2 regions of the Neptunomonas phycophila genome follow, and region 2 is predicted to be linked to the other one. Evidence: predicted binding sites of a transcription regulator. Region 2 holds the regulator's gene; the other holds the start of a gene.
What was found. The regulator LexA, encoded in region 2, represses DNA repair genes until DNA is damaged. The targets are predictions, from matches to a motif close to TACTGTNTANNTANACAGTA.
Positions count from the first base shown of each region.

Region 1: the regulator LexA is predicted to act here: its motif matches at 2,810-2,829, upstream of dinB (DNA polymerase IV).

Region 1 is NZ_MRCI01000001.1:1,078,842-1,083,149, forward strand. Features, by position in the region: gene BS617_RS04900 (hypothetical protein) at 1-322, shown strand, start outside; gene BS617_RS04905 (DnaJ domain-containing protein) at 325-795, opposite strand; gene olsF (bifunctional ornithine lipid synthase OlsF) at 925-2,685, opposite strand; gene dinB (DNA polymerase IV) at 2,843-3,895, shown strand; gene BS617_RS04920 (cytidine/deoxycytidylate deaminase family protein) at 3,925-4,308, shown strand, end outside.
Region 2 is NZ_MRCI01000001.1:1,308,181-1,312,488, reverse strand. Features, by position in the region: gene dinG (ATP-dependent DNA helicase DinG) at 1-1,282, opposite strand, end outside; gene lexA (transcriptional repressor LexA) at 1,458-2,072, shown strand; gene BS617_RS05950 (cell division inhibitor SulA) at 2,072-2,548, shown strand; gene BS617_RS05945 (hypothetical protein) at 2,604-2,867, opposite strand; gene BS617_RS05940 (DUF6586 family protein) at 2,917-3,462, opposite strand; gene topA (type I DNA topoisomerase) at 3,544-4,308, opposite strand, start outside.

The sequences.
Region 1 (4,308 bases), 230 kb from region 2:
GGGAGACTTAATGAGTAGGTCGCTTCCGGGGCGTTACAGTAATGACCTAGCTCCTGATGAATCATTTGTTGTGTTGGACTTATTAGCGGGTCATCAAGCAAAACTATTGGTTGATTACCGCAATGGACAACCTTTGAGTATTTTAGAAGGTAATTGGCAGTTGAATAAAAGTGGCCGTTTAGAGTTGAACTTCGTCTCTGTTAATGGGCTAGCTCAACAAACAATACTTGTTATGCAGCGTAGCGCTAAAGGGGCTCTTGTGCCGTATGGCTATAGTGAGATCTTTGGTAATGCCTCATTAGCGCTGGAACGATCTGAGTAACGTTATTCCTTAAGCAGTGTATCTCGTGCTTGGTTTATCTGACTGGCTAAAAAATTACTTCCGCCTTGGTCTGGGTGAAGTTTTTGCATTAAGCGCTTATGCGCAGCAATAATCTCTGCGTGGCTTGCCTCTTCAGGTACGCCTAAGATATCAAGCGCTTCTTGACGAGAAAGGCTTCCATTATTGGGCTGTTGAGCTGTTTTCTTTGTTTTTCCTCGCAATAGAGTGCGTAAAAATGGAAAAACACGTAAAAGAAGAAAGCTATATTTTTTAACAAAAATAAGAGCCGTTAATAAGGCGGCTCCAAACCAATGAAGTCGGCCCGTTATCGTTAATATAACGATGAGAACCACCGCAATGATAAACAGTAGTTTTAACGTGGCTCTTGGTCGTTGTGCTGCCGGTTGGCGCTTTAGCCAAAACAGGCTGTAAATCAGAAGAGCGCATAAAATAACAATTACAAATGGGGTCATAGTCGTTTTCTAAATCATAGGAAGGATTAAGAGTAACGCGCTAAGCAGTCGAAAGAAAGCGCCCGTGTGTCTGTCACAAGGGCGCTGGTTGGGTAAATGGTAATTGGCTTGTAAGTGCTCTCTGCTGGATTACTCAGAGGATGCTTGTAATAACTCAAGACTGCTGGTTTTTGGTGTGCGATTCTCTTGCATGTACTTAGCTCGTTTTTTTGGTTTTAAATAGTGCATATCTACCAAGACTAACCCATCGACACAGTAATTAAAGCTGGCGTCTACTCCAAAGTCTAAAAAACGCACGCCGCCGGTTTCACACAGTTCGCTATACTGCTTAAACAATGTGGGGACGGAAGCACCCAAATAATCAAGTTGCTCACGTAAGCGTTTGAAGTCAGCTTTATAATCATTACCATCAAACAATGTGAAGATATTATCGGCTACCTCTGCGCTGATTCGGTAGGGGGAATTAGCTTTAGCCAGTAGCTCGGTATCATCAAAATAATGTTGATAAAACCAGACTAGTAAATCTTTAGCCGACTTAGGGTAACTATTGCTAAGGCTAACAGGGCCGAACATGTATCGAACATCGGGGTTTTTCTTGAGATAAGCGCCGATACCGTACCATAAGTACTCTAGGCTACGTTTCCCCCAATACTTAGGCTGAACAAAGCTTCTTCCTAATTCTATCCCTTGCTCGTAATAGGGGAGCATGGCATCAGAGTATTGAAATAGGCTAGCGCTATAGAGTGGGCTGCTTTTATCAAAGACAAGCTTGTGAGCTTCGGCTAGACGGTAAGCCCCTGCTATTTCTAAGTCATCTTCATCCCATAAGATAAGGTGGCGATAATAGTGATCATATTTATCAAGGTCCTTATTACGTCCGGTACCTTCACCAACGCAGCGAAATGAGACTTCACGTAAACGCCCTATTTCTTGCATGACAGCTGAATCGGGTTGATGGTCAAAAAGAAAGATCTTTTTCCCATCGGATGTTTCGCCTAAGAGCTCGGCGGATTTTAGCTCTTGTTTTAGCGCTTGCCTGTCTTGCGGATGTGCGATCGTTTTTTCTGTAACGAATAGCGGACTTTTGCGCTTTGCGATTCGGTATAAATGCTTGCGCAGTAACTTGGCTTTCTCGTTAAATGAAAGAGGAATGCTATCTATTTGGCTGCTGGGAATAGGCTCGCCGATTCTGATAGGTAGAGTTACCGATTGTTTGTTAAACATTTCATGAGCCAGCAGTAGTGCTGACATTGATTTGTTTAGATAGGAAATACCATAAAACAAGGGAGAGTTTTTGCCACCCACGTAAACAGGCAGAATGGGTGCGTTGGCCTTTTTAGCAAAGCGTAAAAAGCCACTATTCCATTTGCCGTCTTTAATGCCTGTTACTCCTGCTCGCGATACTTCGCCAGCGGGGAAGACTATGATAGCTTCTTCGTTTCGTAGTGAGTTGACTATACGAGCAATGTCTCGCTTCATAGTGCTTTTACCGAGGTTGTCGACTGGTAAAAACAATGAGTTGAGCTGATCAAAATGGCTTAATACATCGTTAGCAACAATACGTACATCACGCCTGACTTCTCCCACCATTTTTAATAAAGCTAAACCATCTAAGGCTCCAAGAGGGTGGTTTGCAACGATGACAACGCGTCCGGTTGATGGGATGTTGAGTCGATCCTTATTGCTGAGCGTGTATCCAAAGTTAAAGTAATCAAGAACGCAATCAACAAATTCAAACCCTGTTTTTTCCTCGTGTTCGCGTAGAAAACGATTGATTTCGTCTTCATGAATCAATTTGCGTAAGCAAAAAAGCGTGGAGTTACGTAAAGGCGCCGGTTTATTCGTAAAAGAAGGAAACTTAGATGTGAGCACCTGTTCAACATTGATCATCGGAGGACCCTGTAGCTTAACAACATGGTCGAGAAGATTATGGCAAGTATATGACGATGTGCTGACATAAAGATGACAGTTAGGTGACGCCTAGTCGGCGATTGAGAAACTATTTACTTAATGGTACTGTTTTTATATCCAGTGGTTGGTGGGCTTGATGAGAAAGATAATTCATTGCGATTGTGACTGTTTTTTTGCAGCGGTTGAGATGCGCGATAATCCAGATTACCGGGATATCCCTTTAGCGGTAGGGGGGCATTCCGATCGCCGTGGCGTTATAGCAACGTGTAACTATATCGCTCGAGGGTTTGGTGTGCGCTCTGCAATGCCAACAAAGACGGCTTTGCGATTGTGTCCTGATCTAAAAGTGATCCCCGGGCATATGGCTAAGTACCGGGAAGTATCAGCCCAAATTATGTCTATTTATCAAGAAGTGACCGATCTTATAGAGCCTTTGTCGTTGGATGAAGCTTATTTGGATGTATCAGCTTGTAATTTGTTCTCGGGTAGCGGGACTCGAATTGCGCAATGGTTGCGGGCCCAAGTCGCTGAAAAAACAGGCATCACAATTTCAGCCGGAGTCGCCCCCAATAAGTTTCTGGCAAAAATAGCCAGTGATTGGAATAAGCCTAATGGTTTATGTGTAATAGCCCCTAATGATGTGGAGGCGTTTTTAGCTACTTTACCGGTCAATAAATTGCATGGCGTGGGAAAGAAGACAGCTGAGCGCTTACACGCTATGTCCATATTTACTTGCGATGATGTAAAAGGAATACCACTTCATGAGCTAAGAGAGCATTTTGGGCAATTCGGTGAGCGTCTATATCATTTAAGCCGAGGCATTGATCATAGGCCGGTAACAAATGAACGAGAGCGAAAATCCATTAGCGTTGAGCACACCTTTGCTGAGGATTTGATGACCTTGGACGAATGTTGTGCCAAAATACCCCTATTATGCGGTGAACTACAGCAGCGCTACAGCAAATATCGCTCTGAAGCTGCCGTGGCAGGGTGTTTTGTTAAGGTAAAGTTTCATGACTTCACGCAAACCACCATCGAACAACAAGTCACCTATGAAGACGAGGCCTTATTTTCGCCTTTATTAGTTCAGGCTTGGCATCGTTCACAAAAACCTGTGCGTTTATTGGGCATTGGGTACCGGTTAACTAAGCAGAGCACGGATTTGCAGCAACAGCTGTCGCTCTGGTAAGCCTGGCATAGGCAAAACAAGGAAGTAATATGGATTTTTCACACATCGAAGAGCGCCTTTCTGCCTACAAACCTGACCCTGAGTTCAGAGATGATGCTGTAGGGCTTCAATGCTGCCAGTTGGCTTTTTCGGCGCTAAAAAATGGTGATTATGGGGTAGGTGCTATTTTGTTGGACCCTGACGGAGCCCCGTTGATTTTTTCTCAAAATGCCGTTTTTTCTGATGGGTTTTGCTCCTCTGGCCATGCCGAAATGAAATTGCTGGACCTATATGAAGCGTCTTATCGCTCAAAATATGAGCCAGATGAACTGAAATTAGTTGTTTCTCTAGAACCCTGCCCTATGTGTTTGTCTCGTCTTATCTTGAGTGGGATCGGTATCATCAAATATATGGTAGATGATGCAGTTGGAGGC
Region 2 (4,308 bases):
CTTCTACATCAGCTACCGCATAGCTACGTGCTAACCAAAAAATAGATTGAGATCGCGCCCACATTTGACCCATGCGTGGATACCAGCGCTCAGCGACCCCTTTATCAATTTCGGGAATACCGCCATCTAACGCCTCTTTTAACAGATCAACTATTTGCTCTGCTTTTAACATCCACTTTTCAGCCGCTGCAGCAATGCCAGCAGCTGGTACAGTCAAGGATTCTGGCAACACTCCTTTGGGGAAACGAAAGCGATCTTTTGGTCGTTCATCACCTTCTAGCAACATCAAGCGTAAGCTCATTTGGAGCTGGTCTAACGAGCTAATCATTTCTGCTTTAGCCGGCTCCATTCGTTCTATGTATTGCTGTAAAACAGGCTGACTATCGCACTCATCAATCATATGTTCTAACTGCCGCGACATGGTTTTTAACCAACGCTCAGTGCTGCGAACCCGCAAACTATAAGCAAAATGCCCGGTTGTTTTAGCAGAAAGATGGTGTGCCTCATCAAACACATAAATGGTTTGCGCCGGATCGGGAAGGATAGCGCCGCCCCCGAGAGACAAATCGGCCAGTACCAGATCGTGATTGGCAACGACTACATCCGCTTTATCTAACGAATCTCTGGATTTAAAAAATGGGCATACTGAAAAGTTGCTACAACGACGGTTGGTACAGCGGGTATGATCACTCGTGAGTGGCTGCCACACCTCTTCTTCTAGTTCGACAGCAAGACTATCGCGGTCACCATCCCAGCTACCGGAGGCAAAGCGATCCATTAACTCACTGTAGTAAGCAACGGCATCGGGTTCCATTCGCTGTGCAATTTCATCTTCATAAAGTGCCATTTGGCCTAACTCGCCTTGGCCTTCTAGCAACTTTTCAGCCTGGGATACACAAAAGTATCGCCCGCGACCTTTCGCCAAGATGTAACGCACAGGTTCTGCCATTAAACGCGAAGCTTCAGGTAAATCTTTATGAAGTAGCTGCTCTTGTAAAGCGACCGTTGCTGTAGATATAACCAAGGACTTGCCTTGCGCTTTAGCAATGGGAATAGCGCTAATCAAGTAAGCCATTGTCTTACCCGTGCCGGTTCCCGCCTCGATCAAACAAATATGGTTATCGCTACTTCTTTCACCTTTTTCGTTACTTTCGATATTCCCTAAGGTGCGCGCAATTTGCGCAATCATCATTTTTTGCCCATAACGAGGCTTAAGGTCATGCAACCCGAGGAACTGGCGATATGCCTCTTGTATAGACTTTTTTAGAGCGTCGCTGAGCAAAACTTAAATCCTGATTTCAATGTCGCGGGGATAATATCAAGATACTGGATATATAAACAGAAAATCTCTTTACAACCGACCTTGCCTGTATATAATCACATGCACTGTATAAAAAAACAGTCATCTATTTGCGGGCTATCTTACCTATCGGCACTTAATTATGACGGGCACAAATATGAAACTCACAAAGCGTCAATCAGAAGTACTCGACTGCATTCGCGATCATATCGATGCAACCGGTTATCCGCCTACACGTGCCGATATAGCACGCTCACTAGGTTTTAAATCAGCCAATGCGGCTGAGGAACACTTAAAAGCGTTAGCCCGTAAGGGTGCTATAGAAATGATCCCTGGCACCTCTCGCGGTATTCGTCTTCCAGAGCTTGAGCAACCAGAGCCTGAAGGTCTTCCCTTGATCGGCCGCGTAGCCGCGGGCAGCCCTATTTTAGCCCAGGAGCACATCGAAGAGCACTGCACAATTTCAGCTGACTTTTTCCACCCACCGGCTAATTACTTACTGCGGGTACACGGCACGAGTATGAAAAACATCGGCATCATGGATGGCGATTTACTGGCAGTTCACCAATGTACAGAAGCACGTAACGGCCAAATTGTAGTAGCGCGTATTGGTGACGAAGTAACCGTTAAGCGATTCCAACGCACTGGACACATTGTAGAACTGATAGCTGAAAACGAAGAGTTTGACCCTATCGTGGTCGACTTACGCGAGAGCGAGCTTTCCATCGAAGGGTTAGGCGTTGGCGTCATACGACAAGGGAGTGAGCCATAATGCACATGTTAATTCCTGATAACAAAGCTGTTACCGGCATTATCAGCACCCAAAAAGAGTTAGGTAGCATTCGCACCAAGCTTAAACCCCGAGCTCAACAGCCCAGTGATTTCGGGAAAATTACTGAAATCGTAACACAAAGCGGTGATCTAGCAGATATGCCAATGCTAATGCCGTTATTGGCGCAGCTAAGCCATGAAGACCGCTGGTTTGCTTGGATTGCTCCACCTATAAACTTGCCAAAATCGTTGCTACAAGATGCTGGAATTGATCTTAAAAAGGTAATTCTACTTTACCCTGACGAGAACCATAGCGTTCAGCAATTGGCTGAAAAAGCCCTCAGCACTGGCACATGCCATGCTGTTATTAGCTGGGCCGGAGATATTTCTGACGATGCCTTTCAGCGCCTAGAAAAAAGCGCCAGACAAGGGGCAAGTAATGGAATTTTGATTCGCCGCCGCCATGCTATTAATTGAGGGATGCACTAATAGCATAGGCACGGCATACCCCATAAGAAACGGCAAATACGCTTTAGTGAATCGTTGAAGGGCGGATCATGTCATCCGGTGATACGTCATCAGTATCGATACCTGGCTCTTCATCATTCACCAAGTCGGACATCATATGAGCACCGGCAACCAACATTCTTCTTGCAAGTTCTTCTGTGTTTTCTAACAGATTATCTTGTACAACTTGTGATAAGTTTAGCGTCATTAACGCCTCTTCTTCACCCGAGCGACGAATAACAAACTCACCCGACGCTAAACGCACAATTTCTAGCACCATCTCATCCATCAAACTACCTAACACCCCTTACTTTTTCCAATGTTGTCAATTTAAGCGCTTACCATTCTTGCATACCGCTTCGCAGCCGCTCCAGTAAAGCCCTAAACTCAGATAACCAAGAGCGATACTCTGTCAGAATATCTGCGTCTTCTGCATGATCCGGATTAATCTGAACAATATGAATTTCCGATAAGCTAGGTGATAAATCGGCACCCGCTTTTGCTTTGGCCGACGGGCCCGTTTTATCTGCCGCCTTCCAACAGCCTCGATAGGCAGATAACATTAAGGCAAGCCAGCTGTGTTTATTGGATTCTAACACAGATAGCTCTGTCACCTCAGGAGACTCCTGAACTGATGCATCCAGCAACCCTTGCAAATCGCTGAGCGCTTCAATCGCATCTGGATTAAAGCGATACTTTTCTGCAATTTCTCGTAAAAAAGCCTGATAAGCAGAAGCCATCAGAAACAGGACGGACTCATGATAAGACTCAATCATCGCATGCTGATCCCAACTATTCGATGACTGGGCTGCTTGCAACGCGTCAATATGAATACGAGCAAAGTTGAGCTTTTGGTTAGTTCTAACCAGATACACCTGACTCATCGCGACCTCAAATGTCCTCTTTGCGTGCAAAGGCTCATGCACAACAAAGAGGCTCTCCTGATAACTGTTATTAACCGGCTTTTATTTGCTGGCTTTTTTAGCTTTGGGTTCAACTACAACCCATTTATCACCTTCATAAAACGCCTTCCAGCCCGTAGCTTTGCCATTCACTTCGGTCATGACGTACTGCTCTTTGGTTTTGCGGCTGTAACGAACGATCGTTTCATTACCGTCCATATCTTTAGTCGGCGCGCTGAACAAGAAATCATACTTTGGATCGATTTCTTTTTTATGCGGCAACAGCTCACTCACTTTAGGCGCACGTGTTTCACGGTTACGCGGGAACTGACTAGCGGCTAAGAATAAGCCACTAGCTCCGTCACGCAAGATATAAGTATCTTCAACCTTTTCACATGCTAGCTCCGGCATTGGCACAGGGTCCATTTTTGGCGGTGCAGCTTCTCCGTTTTTCAGGAGTTTGCGAGTATTCTTACACTCATCATTTGTACAACCAAAATACTTACCAAAACGCCCATTTTTTAGCTGCATTTCAGAGCCGCATTTATCGCATTCTAGTGTCGGGCCATCATACCCTTTGATACGATAATTACCCTCTTCGACCTCATAGCCGGGACAGTCCGGGTTGTTACCACATACATGTAATTTACGTGTTTGGTCGACTAAATAACTATCCATGGCGCTGTCACAGATACTGCAACGACGCTTATTGCGAAGGATACGTGACTCTTCCTCTTCGTCACCATCTGCGCTGACAACTTCATCGCCAGGGATTAAGTTAATTGTTGCTTTACAGCGCTCTTTAGGTGGCAAATTGTAGCCCGAGCA